One region of the Streptomyces sp. NPDC057438 genome, then DNA from elsewhere that is predicted to be linked to it. Evidence: riboswitches for the same ligand, from Rfam matches in the RefSeq annotation. Region 1 holds a riboswitch; the other holds the start of a gene.
The links. Region 1 has a riboswitch for cobalamin ahead of ACFU5F_RS35890 (energy-coupling factor ABC transporter permease). Riboswitches for the same ligand answer to the same signal wherever they lie in the genome.
Positions count from the first base shown of each region.

Region 2: linked by a shared signal. The riboswitch ahead of cobN (cobaltochelatase subunit CobN) and the one ahead of ACFU5F_RS35890 (energy-coupling factor ABC transporter permease) in region 1 are both predicted to bind cobalamin.

Region 1 covers NZ_JBHVDD010000098.1:11,613-15,913, reverse strand. Annotated here, with positions in the region: gene cbiQ (cobalt ECF transporter T component CbiQ) at 1-511, opposite strand, end outside; gene ACFU5F_RS35895 (energy-coupling factor ABC transporter substrate-binding protein) at 517-1,023, opposite strand; gene ACFU5F_RS35890 (energy-coupling factor ABC transporter permease) at 1,020-1,733, opposite strand; cobalamin riboswitch at 1,763-1,968, opposite strand; gene ACFU5F_RS35885 (hypothetical protein) at 2,216-2,809, shown strand; gene ACFU5F_RS35880 (MFS transporter) at 2,906-4,276, opposite strand.
Region 2 covers NZ_JBHVDD010000005.1:165,117-169,417, forward strand. Annotated here, with positions in the region: gene cobN (cobaltochelatase subunit CobN) at 1-2,779, opposite strand, end outside; cobalamin riboswitch at 2,849-2,990, opposite strand; gene cobG (precorrin-3B synthase) at 3,070-4,301, shown strand, end outside.

The DNA.
Region 1 (4,301 bases):
CGAGCCGGGCGGCCTGCGCCTCCCGGATCCGGCGCACGGAGTCCAGCAGGAGGAAGCTCATCCGGTACGTGACCAGGGCGACGTCCACCACCGGTGCGGGCACCCCTGCCTTCACCAGGCGCGGCAGCAGGTCCGACATGGGCGTGGTGAAGGCGAACAGCAGTACGCCGAGGGAGGCGGCCGAGGTGCGCAGCAGCAGCTCCCCGGCGCGGACCGGGCCGCCGTCGGCCAGGGTGACGAACCCGTCGGGCCCGCCGACCTGGACGAGCAGCGGCAGCGCGCCGGTCACGCAGAAGCCCAGTGGCACCCGGTAGGCACGCCACAGCCGGCGGCCGGGGACGCCCGCCGGGCCCAGCAGCACGACGAGCGCGGTCAGCAGGACCAGGGCGGCGCCGGGCCAGGGCGGCAGGGAGATCGCGAGCACGGTGAGGCCGAGCCCGAGCACGGCCTTGTCCACGGGATGGCGGTGGCGCCAGCGGCTGCTGTGCGCCGCCGCGTCGATCGGCAGCACGGGGGTCAGACCCGCCCGGTGGGGGAGTTTCCGCCGGGACCGTCGGACGCGCGCTCCTCGTCGGCCGTGGTCCTCGTGGCCGGGGAAGCCGCGGTCGCCGTCGCGGCCGCGGTGGCTGTCGATGCCGCCGTGGCGTTCGCCTCCGCGCCTGTCGCCTCCGGCCCTGCCGCCGGAGCCGGGCCGGTGTCCGCCCCGTCCAGCTGCGCCCGGGCCCGTGTCTCGCCCTGGCGCCGACCTCGGTGGAGGCCGAAGTAGTAGGCGAGGACGCCCGCGCCGAGCGCGGCCTGCAGGGAGAAGAGTGCCGACTCGATCTCACCGGACGGCGGCTCGTACAGCGGGGAGAACCAGGGCTGGTAGTCCGGCTCGATCTCCGTGATCGCGGTCTCCGCCTCGCCGTCGGCGCCCGTGAAGGGCTCCTTCTTGTGGTCGCCGAGGCCGAGGGCCAGTGGCAGTACGGCGAGCGCGGCCACGACGAACAGCAGCAGGAGGTTGATCTTCGTGTTCCGGTTCACCGGGCCACCGCCTTCGTCTCGGCCTCGGTGCCGGCGCTGTCGCGGCCGGCGGTCAGGAGCACGCCGAGCCGGGTCAGTTCGCCCTTGCTCGACTGCACCAGCAGACGCATCACGAGAACGGTGAGGAGACCCTCGCTGACCGCGAGCGGGATCTGGGTGACGGCGAAGATGGAACCGAACTTGCCGAGCGCGCCCAGGAAGCCGCTGCTCGGGTCCGGGAAGGCGAGCGCCAGCTGCACGCTGGTGACGCAGTAGGTGACCAGGTCGGCGACGAACGCGCCGAAGAACACCGTGACCATCAGCGGCACGTCGAACCGCCGCAGCAGCCGGTAGACGCCGTAGCCCGCCCAGGGGCCGGCGATCGCCATCGAGAAGACGTTGGCGCCGAGCGTGGTCAGGCCGCCGTGCGCGAGCAGCAGCGCCTGGAAGAGCAGGGTGATGGTGCCCAGCACCGCCATGATCGGCGGCCGGAACAGGATGGCGCCCAGCCCGGTGCCGGTGGGGTGGGAGCAACTTCCGGTGACCGACGGCAGTTTCAGCGCGGACAGGACGAAGGTGAAGGCTCCGGAGGCGCCGAGCAGCAGGGTGCTCTCGGGATGCTCCCTGACCTCACGGGTGAGTGCCCGGACTCCGTGGACGACGAACGGCGCGGACGCGACACCCCAGGCGATCGCGTGCGCCGGAGGAAGGAAACCCTCGGCTATGTGCATGGCTCAGCAGACCCTCTCCAGCACCTCGTGGATGGTTGACGCGCCTTGGCCGGTCTCCTGGCTGACGGGTACCACCGCCCGTGCTCCGCCTTCCCGGGTCACAAGACCCAGTGGCTGTCCGTGAGGACTGGAGCCGGACTTCCCGATCACAGTGGCGAGGGCCGCACCGGCATCACACCGGATTTCCCGTTCACCAAGGCGTGGTGACAGTAGTGCCCACACAAGGGCGCTGACAAGCGGAGACGAGGGGCGCGCGGGCGCCGTGGAACAGCTCACACCCCCGCGCACGCCCCACCGTCCCCCTGCCGCACACGAGTGACCTCGCGACGTCGGCGGACGGCGGGCAGTGTTCGCACTGGTGGCCGCCCTTGGCCAGGGAGGTCCCGGAGTTCATTCCCGCCGACCGGGGCTCCACCGTGTCGGGTACCAGGCTCGCGCTCGGGGAGCGCGTCGAGTACCCGTCACCGTACGGCAGTTGCCCGATGCCGGGTCACCGGCCTGCAAGGCGGGGGAGCCTGACGCCTGACCGAAAAAGGTGTACTAGAACCTCGCCGTCACCGGTCGCCGTCGCCGTCGCCCTCGTCATCGGCACCGTCGAACTCCTCGGTCTCGTCGCCGACAAGGCGGGTCCGCACGGCCCGTTCCGGGACGGGGTCGCCGGCCTCGACCTCAACGTCGCCGGCTACGCCGTCGTCGGCCTGTTCCTCGTCACCTGGGCGGTCGCCCTGCTGGTGTGGCGGTTCGCCCGGATCGAGGAGAAGCGGACGACGGGCCGCCCTCCGACTCCCGGCGCGCCGGGCCTGACCTGTGATCCGCCCGCAGACCGGCGCACCCACGATGCATCCGCACGCCCCCGGCGCATCGACGATGGTCCACGGCCCGCCCATACGTCGGTCCCGAGCCATGGGCAGCGCCTGGCCGGGCGCCGGGCAGGCTCCGCCCCTGCGGTCGGAGCCGCGACTCGCCCTCGCCCGCGCGCCGATCACCCGGCCGAGGCTCCTTCCGCCCGACGGGCCGACCGAGGACATCCAGCGTCCGTGGCCGCCGGGATCGCGGAGACGACGACCCGGCCCTGACACGCCGGGCGCAAGTTCCGGGCAGCCGGTCCGGATGCATGAGCAGGAAGGCGGCGACCCTCCGGGCGGCACTCGGCGTCTGACGGCAGGGCACCGCTACCGGGCGTGCAGCCCGTCCGCGAGGTGCCCGTGGCTGTGCCGCCAGCCCGTCGGGACCCGCAGGGCCCCCACCAGGTGGGGGTGGCCCAGTGGGAGGTCCGCGTGCACATGGGCCGTCGTCGCGGGAGCCGCGGGCGAGCCGGCCGTCGACCGGGCCTTTGACCCCGTCGGCGGCCACAGCCGTACGGCCAGCAGCGCCGCCGCCAGGGCGATCGCCCCCAGCGCGAGCACCGCCCGGCCGAGTCCGGCCGCTCCCAGCCACCCGGCGAGCGGGTACGTCAGCAGCCAGCAGCCGTGCGACAGGGAGAACTGCGCGGCGAACGCGGCCGTACGGCCCCCGGGCTCCACCGACCGGCGCACCAGCCGCCCGGCCGGGGTGAGCACCGCCGAGGACGCGGCGCCGAACGCGGCCCACAGGACGAGCAGCGCGGGCAGGCGCCAGTTCCCGTCCCGCGCGGCCGTGACGGCCCAGAGTCCGGCGAAGACGACGGCCAGGGACAGCGCGCCCGGCAGCATCACCGTCCGGTCCGGGACCCTGTTCAGGACCCGCGGCAGGGCCAGCGCCACGGCCATCGACCCGGCGCCGTACGCCCCGAGCGCGAGGGGGACGGCGCCCGCCGACAGGCCCAGCACCTCGCGGACGTAGACCACCGAGTTGACGGTCACCATCGCGCCGGCCGCAGCGACCGCGAGGTTCAGGGCGAGCAGGGCCCGCAGCGCGGGGACACCGAGGAAGAGGCGGGTGCCGGCCGTGGCCCTGGCGTACACCCCGCCCGCGCGGGGCAGGGTGGAGGCGGGCCGTTCGGGCAGGGCGGTCGAGAGCACCAGCGCGGCCGAGGCGAGGAAACCGAGGACGGTGCCGGTGAACAGCCGGTCGTAGGTGACGACGGACAGCAGGGCGGCCGCGAGGGCGGGGGAGAAGAGGCTCTCCAGGTCGTACGCGAGCCGGGACATCGACAGTGCCCGTGTGTAGTCGCGCTCCTCGGGCAGCACGTCGGGGATGACGGCCTGGAACGTGGGCGTGAACGCGGCCGAGGCGGACTGCAGGAGGAAGACCAGGACGTACACCTGCCAGACCTCGCCGACGAACGGCAGCGACACGGCGATCCCGGCACGCACCAGATCGGCCGTCACCATGAGCGCCCGGCGCGGCAGCCGGTCGGCGACCGCGCCGACCGCCGGGGCGATCACCACGTACGCCACCATCTTGATCGCCAGGGCCGTCCCGAGGACGGAACCGGCGTCGGCGCCCGCGAGATCGTAGGCCAGCAGTCCGAGGGCGACGGTCGCGAGCCCGGTACCCACGAGCGCGACGACCTGGGCGGCGAACAGCCGCCGGTAGGCGCGATGGCGCAGAACGGCGAGCATACGAACGGCTCCCCTCGGCGTGGCG
Region 2 (4,301 bases), on a different contig from region 1:
GCGGGAACGCATCGCGGAAGAAGCCCGAGATGCGCAGGGTGACGTCGACGCGCGGGCGGCCCAGTTCCTCGGCGGGAACGGCCTCCAGACCGGTCACGCGGCGGGAGGCGTCGTCCCAGACCGGGCGGACGCCGAGCAGGGCGAGCGCCTCGGCCACGTCGTCGCCGGCCGTGCGCATGGCGCTGGTGCCCCACAGCGAGAGGCCGACGGAGGTGGGCCATTCGCCGTTGTCGGCGCGGTAGCGCTGCAGCAGGGAGTCGGCGAGGGCCTGCCCGGTCTCCCAGGCGAGGCGGGAGGGGACGGCCTTGGGGTCGACGGAGTAGAAGTTCCGGCCCGTCGGCAGGACGTTGACCAGGCCCCGCAGCGGGGAGCCGGAGGGACCGGCCGGGACGAAGCCGCCGTTCAGGGCATGCACGGTGTGGTCGAGTTCGGCCGTGGTCGCGGCGAGCCGGGGCACGACCTCCCGGGCGGCGAACTCCAGGATCGCGGCGACCTGTTCGCCGTGCTCGGTGGGAACGGCGGCGAGGTCCCAGCCCGCGTCCTCCATCGCCTGGACCAGCGCTCGGGCCTTCTCCTCCGCCTCGTCGGCGGTCGTACGGGTCGCGGCGGACTCGTCGAGACCGAGCGCCTCGCGCAGACCGGGCAGGGCGGTGGTGCCGCCCCAGATCTGGCGGGCGCGGAGCACGGCGAGGACCAGGTTGACGTGGTCGGCGCCGGTCGGCGGGTTGCCGAGGACGTGCAGGCCGTCGCGGATCTGGGCGTCCTTGACCTCGCAGAGCCAGCCGTCGACGTGCAGGAGGAAGTCGTCGAAGCCGTCGTCCTCGGGGCGGTCGTTCAGTCCCAGGTCGTGGTCGAGCTTGGCTGCCTGGATGAGGGTCCAGATCTGGGCGCGGATCGCGGGGAGCTTCGCCGGGTCCATGGAGGAGATCTGGGCGTACTCGTCGAGGAGCTGCTCCAGGCGCGCGATGTCGCCGTAGGAGTCGGCGCGGGCCATCGGCGGCACCAGGTGGTCGACGAGCGTGGCGTGGACGCGGCGCTTGGCCTGGGTGCCCTCGCCCGGGTCGTTGACCAGGAAGGGGTAGACCAGCGGCAGGTCGCCGAGGGCGGCGTCGGGGCCGCAGGCGGCGGACAGGCCCGCGTTCTTGCCGGGCAGCCACTCCAGGTTGCCGTGCTTGCCGAGGTGGATCATCGCGTCGGCGCCGAACCCGCCGTCGTCGGCACGGGCGGCGATCCAGCGGTAGGCGGCGAGGTAGTGGTGGGAGGGCGGGAGGTCCGGGTCGTGGTAGATCGCGATCGGGTTCTCGCCGAAGCCGCGCGGCGGCTGGATGAGGATCAGCAGGTTGCCGAAGCGCAGGGCCGCGAGGACGATGTCGCCCTCCGGGTTGGCGCTGCGGTCGACGAACATCTCGCCGGGTGCCGGCCCCCAGTGCTCCTCGACGGAGGTGCGCAGTTCCTCGGGGAGTCCGGCGTACCAGCGGCGGTAGTCGGCCGCCGGGATCCGGACCGGGTTGCGGGCCAACTGCTCCTCGGTCAGCCAGTCCTGGTCGTGGCCGCCCGCCTCGATCAGCGCGCGGATCAGCTCGTCGCCGTCGCCGGAGGCCAGGCCCGGCACCTCGGCGTCGGTCCCGAAGTCGTAGCCCTCCTCGCGCAGGCGGCGCAGCAGGGCGACGGCGCTGGCGGGGGTGTCGAGGCCGACCGCGTTGCCGATGCGGGAGTGCTTGGTCGGGTAGGCGGACAGGACGAGCGCGAGGCGCTTGTCCGCGTTGGCGATGTGACGCAGTCGCGCGTGGCGTACGGCGATCCCGGCGACGCGGGCGGCGCGCTCGGGGTCGGCGACGTAGGCCGGGAGACCGTCCTCGTCGATCTCCTTGAAGGAGAACGGGACGGTGATCAGCCGGCCGTCGAACTCCGGAACGGCGATCTGGCTGGCCGCGTCGAGCGGGGAGACGCCCTCGTCGTTCTCCTCCCAGGCGGCGCGCGAGCCGGTCAGGCACAGGGCCTGGAGGATCGGCACGTCGAGGCCGGTCAGGGCGCCCGCGTCCCAGGACTCGTCGTCACCGCCGGCCGAGGCCTCGGCGGGCTTGGTGCCGCCCGCGGCGAGGACGGTGGTCACGATGGCGTCGGCGGCGCGCAGTTCCTCGATCAGCTCGGGCTCGGGGGCCCGCAGCGAGGCCACGTACAGCGGGAGCGCACGGGCGCCCTTGTCCTCGATCGCCTCGCACAGGGTGCCCACGAAGGCGGTGTTGCCGCTCATGTGGTGGGCGCGGTAGTAGAGCACGGCGACGGTCGGGCCGTCGGCGGTGTCGCGGGGGGTGCGCTCCAGCGGGCCCCAGGAGGGCGCGGGCGCGGGCGCGTCGAAGCCGTGCCCGGTGAGCAGGACGGTGTCGGAGAGGAAGCAGGCCAGCTGCTCCAGGTTGGCGGGGCCGCCGTGCGCGAGATAGGCGTGGGCCTCGGCGGCGATGCCGACCGGGACCGTGGAGGCGGCCATCAGCTGGGCGTCGGGCGCCTGTTCACCGGTGAGGACGACGACCGGGCGGCCGTCGGCGAGCAGCAGGTCGAGGCCGTCCTGCCAGGCCCGGATGCCGCCGAGGAGGCGTACGACGACCAGGCCGGTGCCGTCGAGGAGGTCCGGGAGGTCCTCCAGGGCGATCCGGGAGGGGTTGGCGAAGCGGTACGGGACCGGGCCGGCTGCCGCGCGGGCGCTGAGCAGGTCGGTGTCGGAGGTCGACAGGAGCAGGATGCGGGGCTGCGTCGAGCGCTCCCCGGGCGATGGCTGCATGCGGCTGCTGGCCTTCCTCGGGGTCCGCGCCCCGGGCGGTGTCGGATCGGAGTCTCCCCTGCCCGGGCGGACCGGGCGGTACGGGGAAGGGAGTTCCTGACTCGCCCGACCCTCCTGGGACGGGCTCACAGTGGCGGGACCGCGCCGGACTCACACCGGGCTTCCTCCCCTAGGGAATGCGACGACAGACCCTAGCGCCTTGGTGGCGTCGGCGGACCGGATGATCCACCAAGCAGCATAGTAAGGGTCGCCTCAAAAGGGCGGAGGATACGTCCGGGGTGCCGGTGGGTATGCTCGCCGCCATGTCCACGCCTCCCCCGCGTTCATCGTCCCAGGCCACAGCGGTCACACGGGACCGTGGCGACGCCTGCCCGGGGGCGCTGCGGCTGCATACGGCGGACGACGGGGCGCTGGCCCGGGTCCGCGTGCCCGGCGGTGTGCTGGGCGTCCGGCAGGCCGAGGCGCTCGCGGAGGCGTCACGACGGCTCGGCGACGGTGATCTTCACCTCACTTCCCGCGGCAATGTGCAACTGCGTGGGCTGGCCGAGGGCTGCGGGGGCGAGCTGGCCCGATCGCTGGACGCTGCCGGGCTGTTGCCGTCCGCCGGACACGAACGGGTGCGCAACATCGTCGCCTCGCCCCTGTCCGGTCTCGACGGACTCGGTCTGCGCGACGTACGGCCCTGGCTGTCCGCCCTCGACACCGCGTTGTGCGCGAGTGGGACGGCGCGGGGGTTGTCGGGCCGGTTCCTGTTCGCTCTCGACGACGGGCGGGGCGATGTGGCCGCGCTGGACGCCGATGTGACCGTCCGGGCGGCCGAGGACGGTGGTGCCCTGCTGAGCCTGGGGACGGCCGCCGAGAGTCTGTCGGTCCCCGGTGAGGACGCGGCCCGTGCCGCGCTGACCGCCGCCGAGACCTTCCTGGAGGCGGCGCGGGAGGGCGGGGCCCGGGTCTGGCGGGTGACCGAACTCCCCTTCCAGGACGGGTTGCCCGGCCGGGTCCGGGACCGGCTGGCCGCCGTCGGCGTCGACTCCGTGAGCCGGCCCCGTACCGAGTGCGGGACGAGCCCGGCCGGAGCCGAGGGCGGCCCGCCGCCGGGAACCGTCGGCGACGCCCTCTCCGTGCACGCCCCCTTCGGTCGCCTCACCCCCCTCCAGTGGCGGGAGTTGACCGCCCTCGCGGCCGCGACGCCGTGCCGTGAGCTGCGGCTGACCCCGTGGCGCGGAGTCGTCGTCCCCGTACCGGACCTGACCGAGGAGCAGGCGGCCGACGCGCTCGCCCGGCTCTCCGTGACCGGTCTGGTCACCGACCCCGCCTCCCCCTGGCTGCGTGTCGGCGCCTGCATCGGACGGCCCGGCTGCGCCAAGTCCCTGGCGGACGTACGGGCGGACGCGGCCGGGAGCCTGGCGGCAACCGGAGGCGCCGGACTTCCCCTGTACTGGTCCGGTTGCGAGCGCCGCTGCGGCCACCCCCGGGGCGAACGGATCGACGTGGTGGCGGTGGAGAGCGGCGGCTACCAGCT